DNA from 3 places in the Micromonospora sp. NPDC050397 genome. Region 1 is predicted to be linked to each of the others. Evidence: riboswitches for the same ligand, from Rfam matches in the RefSeq annotation. Region 1 holds a riboswitch; each other region holds the start of a gene.
What was found. A riboswitch is a leader RNA that binds a small molecule or an ion and turns the genes downstream of it on or off. The one in region 1 is predicted to bind cobalamin.
Positions count from the first base shown of each region.

Region 2: it holds a riboswitch for cobalamin, as region 1 does, so the genes downstream of both, cobN (cobaltochelatase subunit CobN) here and bluB (5,6-dimethylbenzimidazole synthase) in region 1, are expected to answer to the same signal.
Region 3: it holds a riboswitch for cobalamin, as region 1 does, so the genes downstream of both, ACI2K4_RS29065 (prenyltransferase/squalene oxidase repeat-containing protein) here and bluB (5,6-dimethylbenzimidazole synthase) in region 1, are expected to answer to the same signal.

Region 1 is NZ_JBJDPS010000021.1:67,061-70,459, forward strand. Features, by position in the region: gene ACI2K4_RS33715 (PQQ-binding-like beta-propeller repeat protein) at 1-809, opposite strand, end outside; gene ACI2K4_RS33720 (SRPBCC family protein) at 863-1,372, opposite strand; cobalamin riboswitch at 1,524-1,724, shown strand; gene bluB (5,6-dimethylbenzimidazole synthase) at 1,833-2,450, shown strand; gene ACI2K4_RS33730 (methyltransferase domain-containing protein) at 2,484-3,326, opposite strand.
Region 2 is NZ_JBJDPS010000007.1:268,065-271,463, forward strand. Features, by position in the region: gene ACI2K4_RS24325 (precorrin-8X methylmutase) at 1-95, opposite strand, end outside; gene cobG (precorrin-3B synthase) at 92-1,360, opposite strand; cobalamin riboswitch at 1,461-1,583, shown strand; gene cobN (cobaltochelatase subunit CobN) at 1,707-3,399, shown strand, end outside.
Region 3 is NZ_JBJDPS010000013.1:13,662-17,060, reverse strand. Features, by position in the region: gene ACI2K4_RS29070 (prenyltransferase/squalene oxidase repeat-containing protein) at 1-1,232, opposite strand, end outside; cobalamin riboswitch at 1,369-1,501, opposite strand; cobalamin riboswitch at 1,566-1,699, shown strand; gene ACI2K4_RS29065 (prenyltransferase/squalene oxidase repeat-containing protein) at 1,803-3,245, shown strand; gene ACI2K4_RS29060 (glycine hydroxymethyltransferase) at 3,323-3,399, opposite strand, start outside.

The DNA.
Region 1 (3,399 bases):
CGCATCGCCGGACAGTTCGACCCGCCGTTGCCGCAGCCGAGCGGGGCCAGCCCCAGCTCCGGGCCGGCGTCCTCCGGACGCCACCGGTCGACCAACTCGCCGGACTCCACGTCGTGGAACTCGGCCACCTGCGGGGCCGCGCAGGCGTCGACGGTGACGAGCTGCCCGCCGCTGGTGGTGAGCGCGCCGGCCCGGCAGGAGCCGTCGATGCCGACCCGCCACAGCTCCCGCCCGTCGGCCAGGTCCAGACCACGCACTCCCGAGCCGCCGATCACCACCAGCACCGCCCGGCCGCTCCGACCGGTCGCCGGGATGAGACCGGCGGGGGTGTAGTTGGTGCTGGCTCCGGTGCGTCGTCCGTTGTACCCGTGTCCGGGCGGTGGACCGTCGACCCGCCACACGATCCGGCCCGTACGCGCGTCGAGAGCGACCAGGTTCCCGTCCGACCAGCGGCTGACCACGGTGGTGCCGCTGGCCACGACGCCGATCAGTTCGGCCGGCCACCGCCGGTACGACCAGTACGGCGTACGCCGGGTCCGGGCGTCCACCGGCAGGTCGGCGCGGACCTGGCGGGTGGTGGCGTAGACCCGCAGCCGGCCGTCCACGATCAGCGGGGCGGAGGCGAGCGTGCCGACCACACCGGTCGCCGCGTTGACCGGGGCCGGATATCCGGTACGGGCGGTGGTGAGCACCTCCGCCGGGGCGAGCACCCGGTGGACGACCACGGCGACTGCCGCGACGGCCAGCAACGCCGCGATCGCGACGACGATCGGCCGACGCCGAGCCACTCCCCCGCTCCGGGATCGCATCCAGCACCTCCGCCGGCACCCTATCCATCCGGTCCGGGCCGGCGCCTGGCAGGTCAGGCGGCAGCGGCGGGGTCACCCCGACGGCCCGGCCCGGTCACCCCGACGGCGGCGGCGAGATCGGCCAGGTCGCGGCGGAGCACGTTCTCGACCGTACGGGCCGCCAGCCCGCCGAAGAGCAGCGCGATCAGCCGCCCGGACGGCGTGGTGACCACGCCCTCCTGCACCACGCTGACCGCCGTCCAGCCGCCCCGCCGACATCGCCGACCGTCGACCGGCGTGAAGCTGTACGCGGTCCGGTAGTCGACGCCCGCTCCGGCGGAGGTGACCGTCAACCGGTGCGGCGCGACCATCTCCTCCACCCGGAACTCCTCGACCAGCCCGGTCCCGTCCGGTAGCCGGTGCCCCTCCCGCCAGGTCGTGCCGGGCCGGACCGGTCCCGGGGTCAGCACCTCGATCCCGGTGACGGTGGAGAGCCAGCCGTCTCGGCCCGGAAGGTCGGTGAAGACCCGCCACAACTCGTCGGCCGACGCCTCCACCAGTCGGGTCACCGCCACCGTCGCCATCGCACCCCCCGAGCCCTTCCCCGAACACCCACCGTACGGGCGAGAGCGCCCGACCAGCGCAAAGATCGGCGAGCGGCGACAAGAAGGTGACGCGGGTGACGTCGCGAACGGCTCGGTGACGCCGGGGCGAACGACTCCGCTATGGTCCCGGGTGGCACAAACGTTGCGAGGTGCCCCGCGGTCGCGGGGAGAATCGGGAAGCCGGTGCGAATCCGGCACGGGCCCGCCGCGGTGACCGGGGAGCTGCCACCCACGCGTACGAGACGCGGCCACTGGCCCACGAGGGCTGGGAAGGCGGGTGACCAGCGCTGATCCGGGAGTCCGAAGACCGGCCTCGCGTCACGAGCCCCGTTTCGGGGCACGAGCGCAGCGGGAGCCTGCCTTGGACACCGAACCCGTCACCCAACCCGTGCCGGTAACCGAACCCGACCCGATCGGCGGGACGGATCTTGCCGCCGCGCTGTACCAGGTCATCCACCGCCGTCGGGACGTGCGCGCCGAGTTCACCGGCGCCCCGATCCCGAACGAGGTGCTGCACCGGGTGCTGGCCGCGGCACACGCCGCGCCGAGCGTCGGACTCTCCCAGCCCTGGGATTTCCTCCTCGTTCGCGACCCCGACCTGCGTCAGCGGTTCCACCGGCACGTCGAGCGGGAGCGCGAGAGTTTCGCGGCCACCCTCGACGGCGAGGCCGCGGCACGGTTCGCCCGGATCAAGATCGACGGCGTACGTGAGTCGACGCTGTCGGTGGTGGTCACGTACGACCCGGAGCGGGGTGGCCCGGCGGTGCTCGGGCGTCACTCGATCGCCGACGCCGGCCTCTACTCGGTCTGCCTGGCGATCCAGAACCTCTGGCTGGCCGCGACCGCCGAGCGACTCGGCCTCGGCTGGGTCTCGTTCTACCGGGAGGAGTTCCTGCGGGACCTGCTGGGCATCCCGGCGACGGTCCGCCCGGTGGCCTGGCTCTGCCTCGGCCCGGTCAGCCACCTCGAACAGGTCCCCGACCTGGAGCGGCACGGCTGGCGTCGGCGACGGCCACTCTCCGAGGCGGTCCACCACGACCGGTGGACCGCCCGCTGACCCGGTTCTCGACGCGGAGGCCGGGTAGCGCCGTCAACCGAGCGGCTTGACCCCGCTGACCACCCAAATCGTGATCGCGAGGAGGAAGTCACCCCGGGCGACCGAGGCGTCGACGGCTTCGAACCATTCCGCGCCGAGCAGCGCCGGATCCGCCCCGAGCCTGCGGATCGCGTCCCGGTCGAAGATCGGGGCGATGGCGTTGGCCTCCGCGAAGTCGGTCACCGCGACAGTGATCGGTTCGGCGCGCACCTCGTCGAGTCCGGCCGCCAGCAGCCTGCGGCGCAGCGTACGGCCCATCCGGAACTTGTCCGGCTGTTCGGGGGTGGCGACGTACTGGAAGAACTTCCCCCGGATGCGCTCGATCAGCTCGGGCGCTATCCCGTCCAGCAGAAGACTCTCCCAGTCCGTGTCGATCAGACACAGTCGTCCGCCGGGGCGCAGCACGCGTACCAGCTCCGCCACCGCGCGGTCGGGCTCGGCGAGGTGCTGCATCACCCGCTCGCTCCGTACGCCGTCGAAGCTCTCGTCGGCCAGGTCGAGCGCGGTGACGTCTCCGACGAGGTACTCGACCCGGCTGCCGTCGTGCCGCCTGGTCGCCGCCGTCACGAAGAACTCCGACCGGTCGACCGCGACCACCTCGCCCTCCGGTCCGACCAGCCTCGCGAGTTCGCGGGCCACCTCGCCCGCCCCGGCCCCCGCGTCGAGCAGTCGCTGACCCGGCCAGGCGTCCAGCGCGGCACGGGCCACCTCGCGCACCTGCCGGATGGACGGATAGGCGGCGATGCGTTCGAGGTAGTCGACCATGCTCGTCTGGAGCTCGTTCCCGGCCCCGTCGACGTCACTGAAGGATGTGGTACCTGCGATTTCGTCCGTCACGTCGGTAAGGCTGCTCTGCCGACGGGTCGTCGCGACAGCCATCCCCGCGTTGCCTGCGTCACACCGGTCGGCA
Region 2 (3,399 bases), on a different contig from region 1:
ACGTCGGCGGGCAGGCCCGTCAGGTCCGCCTCGGCGCGGATCGTGGCGAACGACCGGCGGTAGATCTCCGCGCCGTCGCGGACGTAGTCGATCACGTACCCCTCCGTGCCGCCGCGATCGCGGCAGCGGTCTCGTCCAGCGTCATCAACCGCGAACGCGATCGACCGTCCAGGCTGACCTGGTAACCCTCGTCGGTGGCCAGCACCTCGACATGCCGGTCCGTCGGTCGGCCGCAGCGCCGTTCGCAGCCGACCCAGTGCACCGGCAGGCCCGAGCCTTCCGGACCCGCCGCCGCGTGCACCCGACCCGCGTCGGTCCGTACGTCGGCGAGCGCCTTCGCGCACCCAGGACGGCCGGCACAGCCGGTCACCCCGACCCAGCCGGCGGTGGCCTCGGCCACCAGACCCTCGGCGGTCAGCGCGGCCAACCGGCGCCCAGCCTCTCCGGTGCCCAGATCGGGCACGACGACGGTGCGCCAAGGAGTGATGTTGATCTCGCCGGAGCCGTCGGCGGACGCGGTTTCGAGTGCGGCGACCTGTGCCCCGGTGAGTCGACCCAGCGGCACCGTCAGGACCAGCGCCACCCGCCCGTCGACCTGGGAGACCCGACCGACCGCCGGACGGGTCGGTGTGGTCGTGCTGACCGGCTCACCCGGCGGCAGGAGCGTCGCCGGGTCGAGGGCGGCTCGCAACCGTGCGGTCACCCGCCGTACGCCGTCGTCTAGTTCGGTCAGCCGCCACGCGCCGCCGCCCTGGTCGGCGTACTCGGCGAGGAAGGCGTGCGCGGCGAGCAGGGCGACCCCGGCGGCGGCGCTCGGCGGTACGCGTACCCCGGTGTCGGTGCCGGAGAGCAGCACGGCCAGCCCACCGGTCGGTACGGCGACCAGCCCCACGTCCGCGCCGAAGCCGGTCACGTCGCCCCGGCCGTCGTCGACGGTGAACAGGAACCGGCCGGGCAGGTCGGCCAGCGCCGGGTCGGCGCAGAGCCCCTCGTCCAGCTCGTCGACCAGCGGGCGGACATCGAGTCGGCCGCCGGCGGTCCGGCCGCTGAGGGTGGAGGCGATGACGTTGCGTACCCGCTCGTGGGTCTCGGAGGGGAGCAGGCCCGCCTCCCAGAGCCGGGCGGCCAACTCCCGTTCGGCACCGGGCGCCAGGCCCCGGAGCTGGACGTTGCCCCGCGAGGTCAGCTCCAGTCCGCCGTCACCCAGGTCAGCGGTGGCCGCGCCGAGCACGGCGAGCTGCCGGCGGTGCAGGCGCCCACCGGGCACCCGTACCCGGGCCAGGTTGCCGTCGGCGGCGGCATGTACGCGCAGCGCCCCCGGACAGGCGTCCGGTGCCGACCGCCCTCGTGGTGACCACACCCGGCGGATACTACGGCCCACCAGCAGCCCGGCCGGGAGCGGCTTGACGAACCGGGGTCGGACTCGTGAGAGTGGGAGCCGCTGAACGCGGCGACAGGTGGAGGAAGCCGGTGTGATCCCGGCGCGGTCCCGCCACTGTTACCGGGGAGCGGACCCCGACACGGTCACGGCCCACACGGGCGGGAAGACCGGGGCGAGCGACGATCCGGGAGCCAGGAGACTCCGGGTCACCGCGCGGCACGGTACGCCCCCGACCGGGGACGGCACCGGGCCGCAACCGACGAACCCGGGGCGCGGACCCCGAGGGAGGAACCATCATGTCTCGCCACGCCCTGTGCGGTGCCCGATGATCCTGCTCCTCTCCACCTCGGACACCGACCTGCTCAGCGCCCGGGCCAGTGGCGCCGAGTTCCGGCTGGCCAACCCGGCCCGCACCTCGGTCGAGGAGCTGCCCGCCCTGCTCGACGGCGTCGACCTGGTGCTGGTACGCATCCTCGGCGGCTACCGGGCCTGGGAGGAAGGGCTCGACGCGCTGCTGGCCGGGGCGCTGCCGGTCGTACTGCTCGGTGGTGAGCAGGCCCCCGACGCGGAGCTGATGGGCCATTCGACGGTGCCCGCCGGGGTGGCCGCCCAGGCGCACACCTACCTCGCGCACGGCGGCCCGGCGAACCTGACCGAGTTGCACCGGTTCCTCTCTGACACGGTCCTGCTCACCGGTTACGGCTTCGCGCCGCCGGTGCCGACACCCGAGTGGGGCCGGCTGGAGCGCGAGTCACGCCACACCGACGGCCCGGTGATCGCGGTGCTCTACTACCGGGCCCACCACGTGGCCGGCAACACCGCCTTCGTGGAGACGCTCTGCTCCGCGATCGAGGACGCGGGCGGTCGGCCGCTGCCGGTCTACTGCGCCTCGCTGCGCAGCCCCGCGCCCGCCCTGCTGGAGACGCTCGGCGAGGCGGACGCACTGGTCGTGACGGTGCTCGCGGCCGGTGGCACCCGCCCGGCCGAGGTCGGTGCGGGTGGCGACGACGAGGCCTGGGACGTCGGCGCGCTCGCCGCGCTGGACGTGCCGATCCTTCAGGGGCTCTGCCTGACCAGCAGCCGCGCGGTCTGGGCGGAGAACGACGACGGGCTCTCCCCGCTCGACACCGCCACCCAGGTCGCCATCCCGGAGTTCGACGGCCGGATCATCACCGTGCCGTTCTCGTTCAAGGAGATCGACGCCGACGGGCTGACCGTGTACGTCGCCGACCCGGAGCGGTCCGCCCGGGTCGCCGGTATCGCGGTCCGGCACGGTCTGCTGCGGCACACCCCGCCGGCCGAGCGCCGGATCGTGCTGATGTTGTCGGCGTACCCGACCAAGCACGCCCGGATCGGCAACGCGGTCGGCCTCGACACCCCGGCCAGCGTGGTCCGGCTGCTCACCGCCATGCGCGAGCAGGGGTACGACATCGGCCCCGCCGACGGACCGGACGCCTTCCCAGGTGTCTCGGCCGGTGACGGCGACGCCCTGGTGCACGGGCTGATCGCCGCCGGTGGCCAGGATCTCAACTGGCTCACCGAGGAACAGCTCGAGGGCAACCCGATCCGAATCCCGGCCAGCCGCTACCGGGCCTGGTACGACACCCTCCCGGCCGAGCTGCGCGAGGGAATGGAACGGCACTGGGGCCCGCCGCCGGGTGAACTCTTCGTCGACACCTCGCGCGACTCCGAGGGCGAGATCGTGCTCGCCGCGCTGCGGGCCGGCAACACCGTGGTGATGGTCCAGCCGCCACGCGGCTTCGGCGAAAACCCGGTCGCCATCTACCACGACCCCGACCTGCCGCCGAGCCACCACTACCTCGCCGCCTACCGGTGGCTGGCCGACGAGTTCGGCGCGCACGCGGTGGTGCACGTCGGCAAGCACGGCAACCTGGAGTGGCTGCCCGGCAAGACGCTCGGCATGTCCGCCGCCTGCGGGCCGGACGCCGCCCTCGGCGACCTGCCGCTGATCTACCCGTTCCTGGTCAACGACCCCGGTGAGGGCACCCAGGCGAAGC
Region 3 (3,399 bases), on a different contig from region 1:
ACGACGGTCCCGGTGGTCGCGGGCTCCGACTCGCATGGCTCGCCCTGGCGGATCATTGCTCCGGAGAATCCGCCGTCGGTGCACTGCATCTGGCTCAGGCGGTCGACGGCGGCGGTCGGCACGGGGAGGTTGGCGCGGGCGAGGGTGAGGATGCCGAGTGCCTGTGCGCCGGGTGAGGCGGCGCCGTAGAAGTCCCCGGTGTCGGTGCAGTTGCCGTCGCCGCCCGGTGCCGGGCAGAGGTGGTCGGTCAGGGCGGTGAGCAGGTCGTGACCGCCGAACGCGGCCGGGTCACCGCCGGTGATCTCGGCGAGCAGGGCGAGGTTCGCCACAGCGCCGGAGTTTGGTGGTGAGCCGACCCCACCGGGATAGGCGTACTCGGCGGCCCTGCCGGCCAGGTAGTCGACGATCGCGGTCAGGGTGGGGTCGTGGCTCTCGGAAGCGGCGAGGGCGATGCCGACCTTCGCGGTGAGGGCGAAGTCGATGGTGCCCCAGGCCTCGTTGTAGATGTGATTACCGTCGACGAGCTGCTCCACCAGGTATTCGGCTCCCCGGGCCACCGCGACACCTGCGGGGGTGGAGGGTGTCGGTGACGGTGTCGAGCTGGCGCTCGGAGTGCCGGGTGTGGTCCGGCCGGGGTTCGTCGCCCGAACCGATGCGGGAGTGAACGTTGGTTGCCCCGTGGTGCCGCCGATGTCCGTGCCACCGAACACCCACGCCTCGACCTGTCCCGGCTGCGGCCGTTGGCTCAGCGCGCCGAGGGGGCTGTAGGTCCAGTGGTCCTGTCCGGCCGGGGCGAGCCAGTATGACCAGTACGCGGTGGGAAGTGGGGTGAGTTGGCAGGCTTCGTCGGCCGGTGTGGGGTATTCGGTACCGCTGTTGAATCCGGCGGTACCGATCCGGCAGATGAATCCAGGGCCGTCGTGGACGGTGCCGGTCGTGGTGAAACCGGCCTCGTGGAGCAGGTCCATTCCGGTGGTCGGGGTGGCATCGCAGCCGCGCACCACCGGTCCGTCCCAGTGGCCGAAGTCGACCGCGACGACCGCGCCGCTGCTGGCGGTGCACGCCTCGATCGGGTCGGCCACCGCCGGGACGGCGAGCGGGATCAGGGTGATCGCACCGGCGACCGCGACAGCGGAGGTGGCGGCGAGCAGTACGGTTGTGAGACGTCGCCGACCGGGAGCAGAGCGGGAAGGGGCGGCGGCCACGGCACTGTGGTAGTCAGCGCTGCGCATGACCGGGCCTCGGCTTCGGACGGTGGCAGGTGGTGCTCATGCGGCCTCCCCTGGGCGGTGGCCCGAACGCGGAAGCCGAGCACGCCTGGCCGAGCCAGGGAGCGCTGATCCCGCGCCGCGGACCTCGACGGCGCTTGTGCTGGTACGGATTCAGCGCAGGTATTCCGACTCGTCCACGACAGTGGACCTACGGTTGCGGGCCAGCGCCGGATTTTGACCGGCTTCCCCTGACTGCTGAACCAAGTGAAACGAGGTCATCTGACCACACCCCGTTACCGCAGTCAACGTTGGGGCGAATGTCCGATCAGGTGGGCACCGTCACTACTGACGGCAACCCGGCGAGTGCGCTAGCGTCGCCGCATCACCACGTGGGGGAACCCGGTGCGAATCCGGGGCTGACGCGCAACGGTAAGAAACGGTACCAACCGGTTCAAGCCCGAATGCCTACGTGGAGACGCACCACAGCGGATCCCGACCACGCGCAGCGGCCGGCGACCGCCTTGCCCGCGGCGCCGAACGGACACGCGGATCGGGGCGACTCGTCGGTTCCCGACCGAAGGAGTCCCACCCATGGACCGCACCGTCCCCGACCGAGCCGCAACCCGGCCGATCCGAACCCGCCGCACCGTCACCGCCGGGCTTGCCTGTGCGGCGATCGCCGTCCTGATCACCCCTACCACCGCCCATGCCACCTCCACCCCGGCACAGATCGCCACCTCGCGCACCAACGGCGTCGCCTACCTCAAGACGTTGCAGGCCGCCGACGGAAGCTTCGCCAGCAGCGGCCTGTCCAACGAGTGGGCCTTCAGCGCCTTCGCCGCCGCCGGTACGGCCGCCGTCGACATCGCCCCCGGAGACGACGTCACCAAGAACGCGCGGACGGTCTACCGCAACCAACTCTCCGCACCGTCCTGGCCCGGCGCCTCCCCGGTCGTCACCGACTACGAGCGAGCAGCGTTGAACGCGTACGCCGCCGGCATCGACCCGGCACGAGTATCGTCCGGTCAGAACCTGATCGCAAAGATCGCCTCCTACTGGCAGCCCAGCGCACCCGGTTACTACGGCCCACCCGCGAACTTCAACGGCACCGTCTTCGCCCTGCTCGCCCTCGCCGGCGGCAAGACCCAAGCCGGAGCGCCGCGGGTGCCGCAAAGCCTGCTCAACGCCTCGGTCACCGTCGTCCGCGCCAACCAGCACACCGACGGCGGCTGGAATTTCAGCCAGGCCGCCGGAAATCCGGCCCAACTCGCCGCGCCGAGTGACATCGACATGACCGGGGCGACCATGGCCGCGCTCTGCGCCAGCGGCGTCGCCAACACCGACAGCGCCGTCCAGGCCGGCAAGAACTTCCTCAAGAGCAAACTGATCAACGCCTCCGGCGCGTTCAACTCCATGTTCGGGGCCAACACCAACTCCAACGGCTGGGCCGTCTCCGGGCTCAACGCCTGCGGCATCCCCAGCCAGGGCATCGACTTCACCACCCCGGCCGGCAGGACACCCATCGACTTCCTGCGCGCGCAGCAGTTCACCCCGGGCGGCGGGTTCCGCTACCTGCCGTCCGACACCGCCCCACAGCCGTACGCGTCCATCGACGCCGTCCGTGCCATCTCCGGCGGCGGCTTCACCGCGACACCCCCGGTCCCGGTCACCGCCGGAGCGCCGCAATGGGTCGGCACCACCACCTTCACCAGCGGGCAGACCAGCACCCTGGCTCTGGTCATCGACACCGGCACCGGCAGCCCGAACGTCTGCTCGGTCAGCGTCACCCCGACCGGGTCCACCACCACCCTCGGCGCGGTACTCGACGCCGCCACCACCGCGGCCACCCCGACCGGCTGTGTCACCAGCCGGGCACCGACCTCCGGTACCGGAACCGTCACCTCGATCAACGGTGTCACCAACAGCGGCGCATCGACCTGGAAACTCAGCGTCGACGCGGGAGCGGCAGCTGCGGCTACCAGGGGGGCCACCATCAGCCTCGGTGACACCATCTCCCTGCGATACGGCAGCTAAACAGCATCTACCGTGTAGCCAGCACGGCGACCCGGGTGGCAGCCCTTTCTGAGAGGTGCCACCCGGGTCTGTCGTCCTCAGCCGAGGTCGACGCCGGGATAGAGCGGGAACGGGGCCAACAGATCCGCCGCCTGCTTGCTCACCTGGTCTGCCA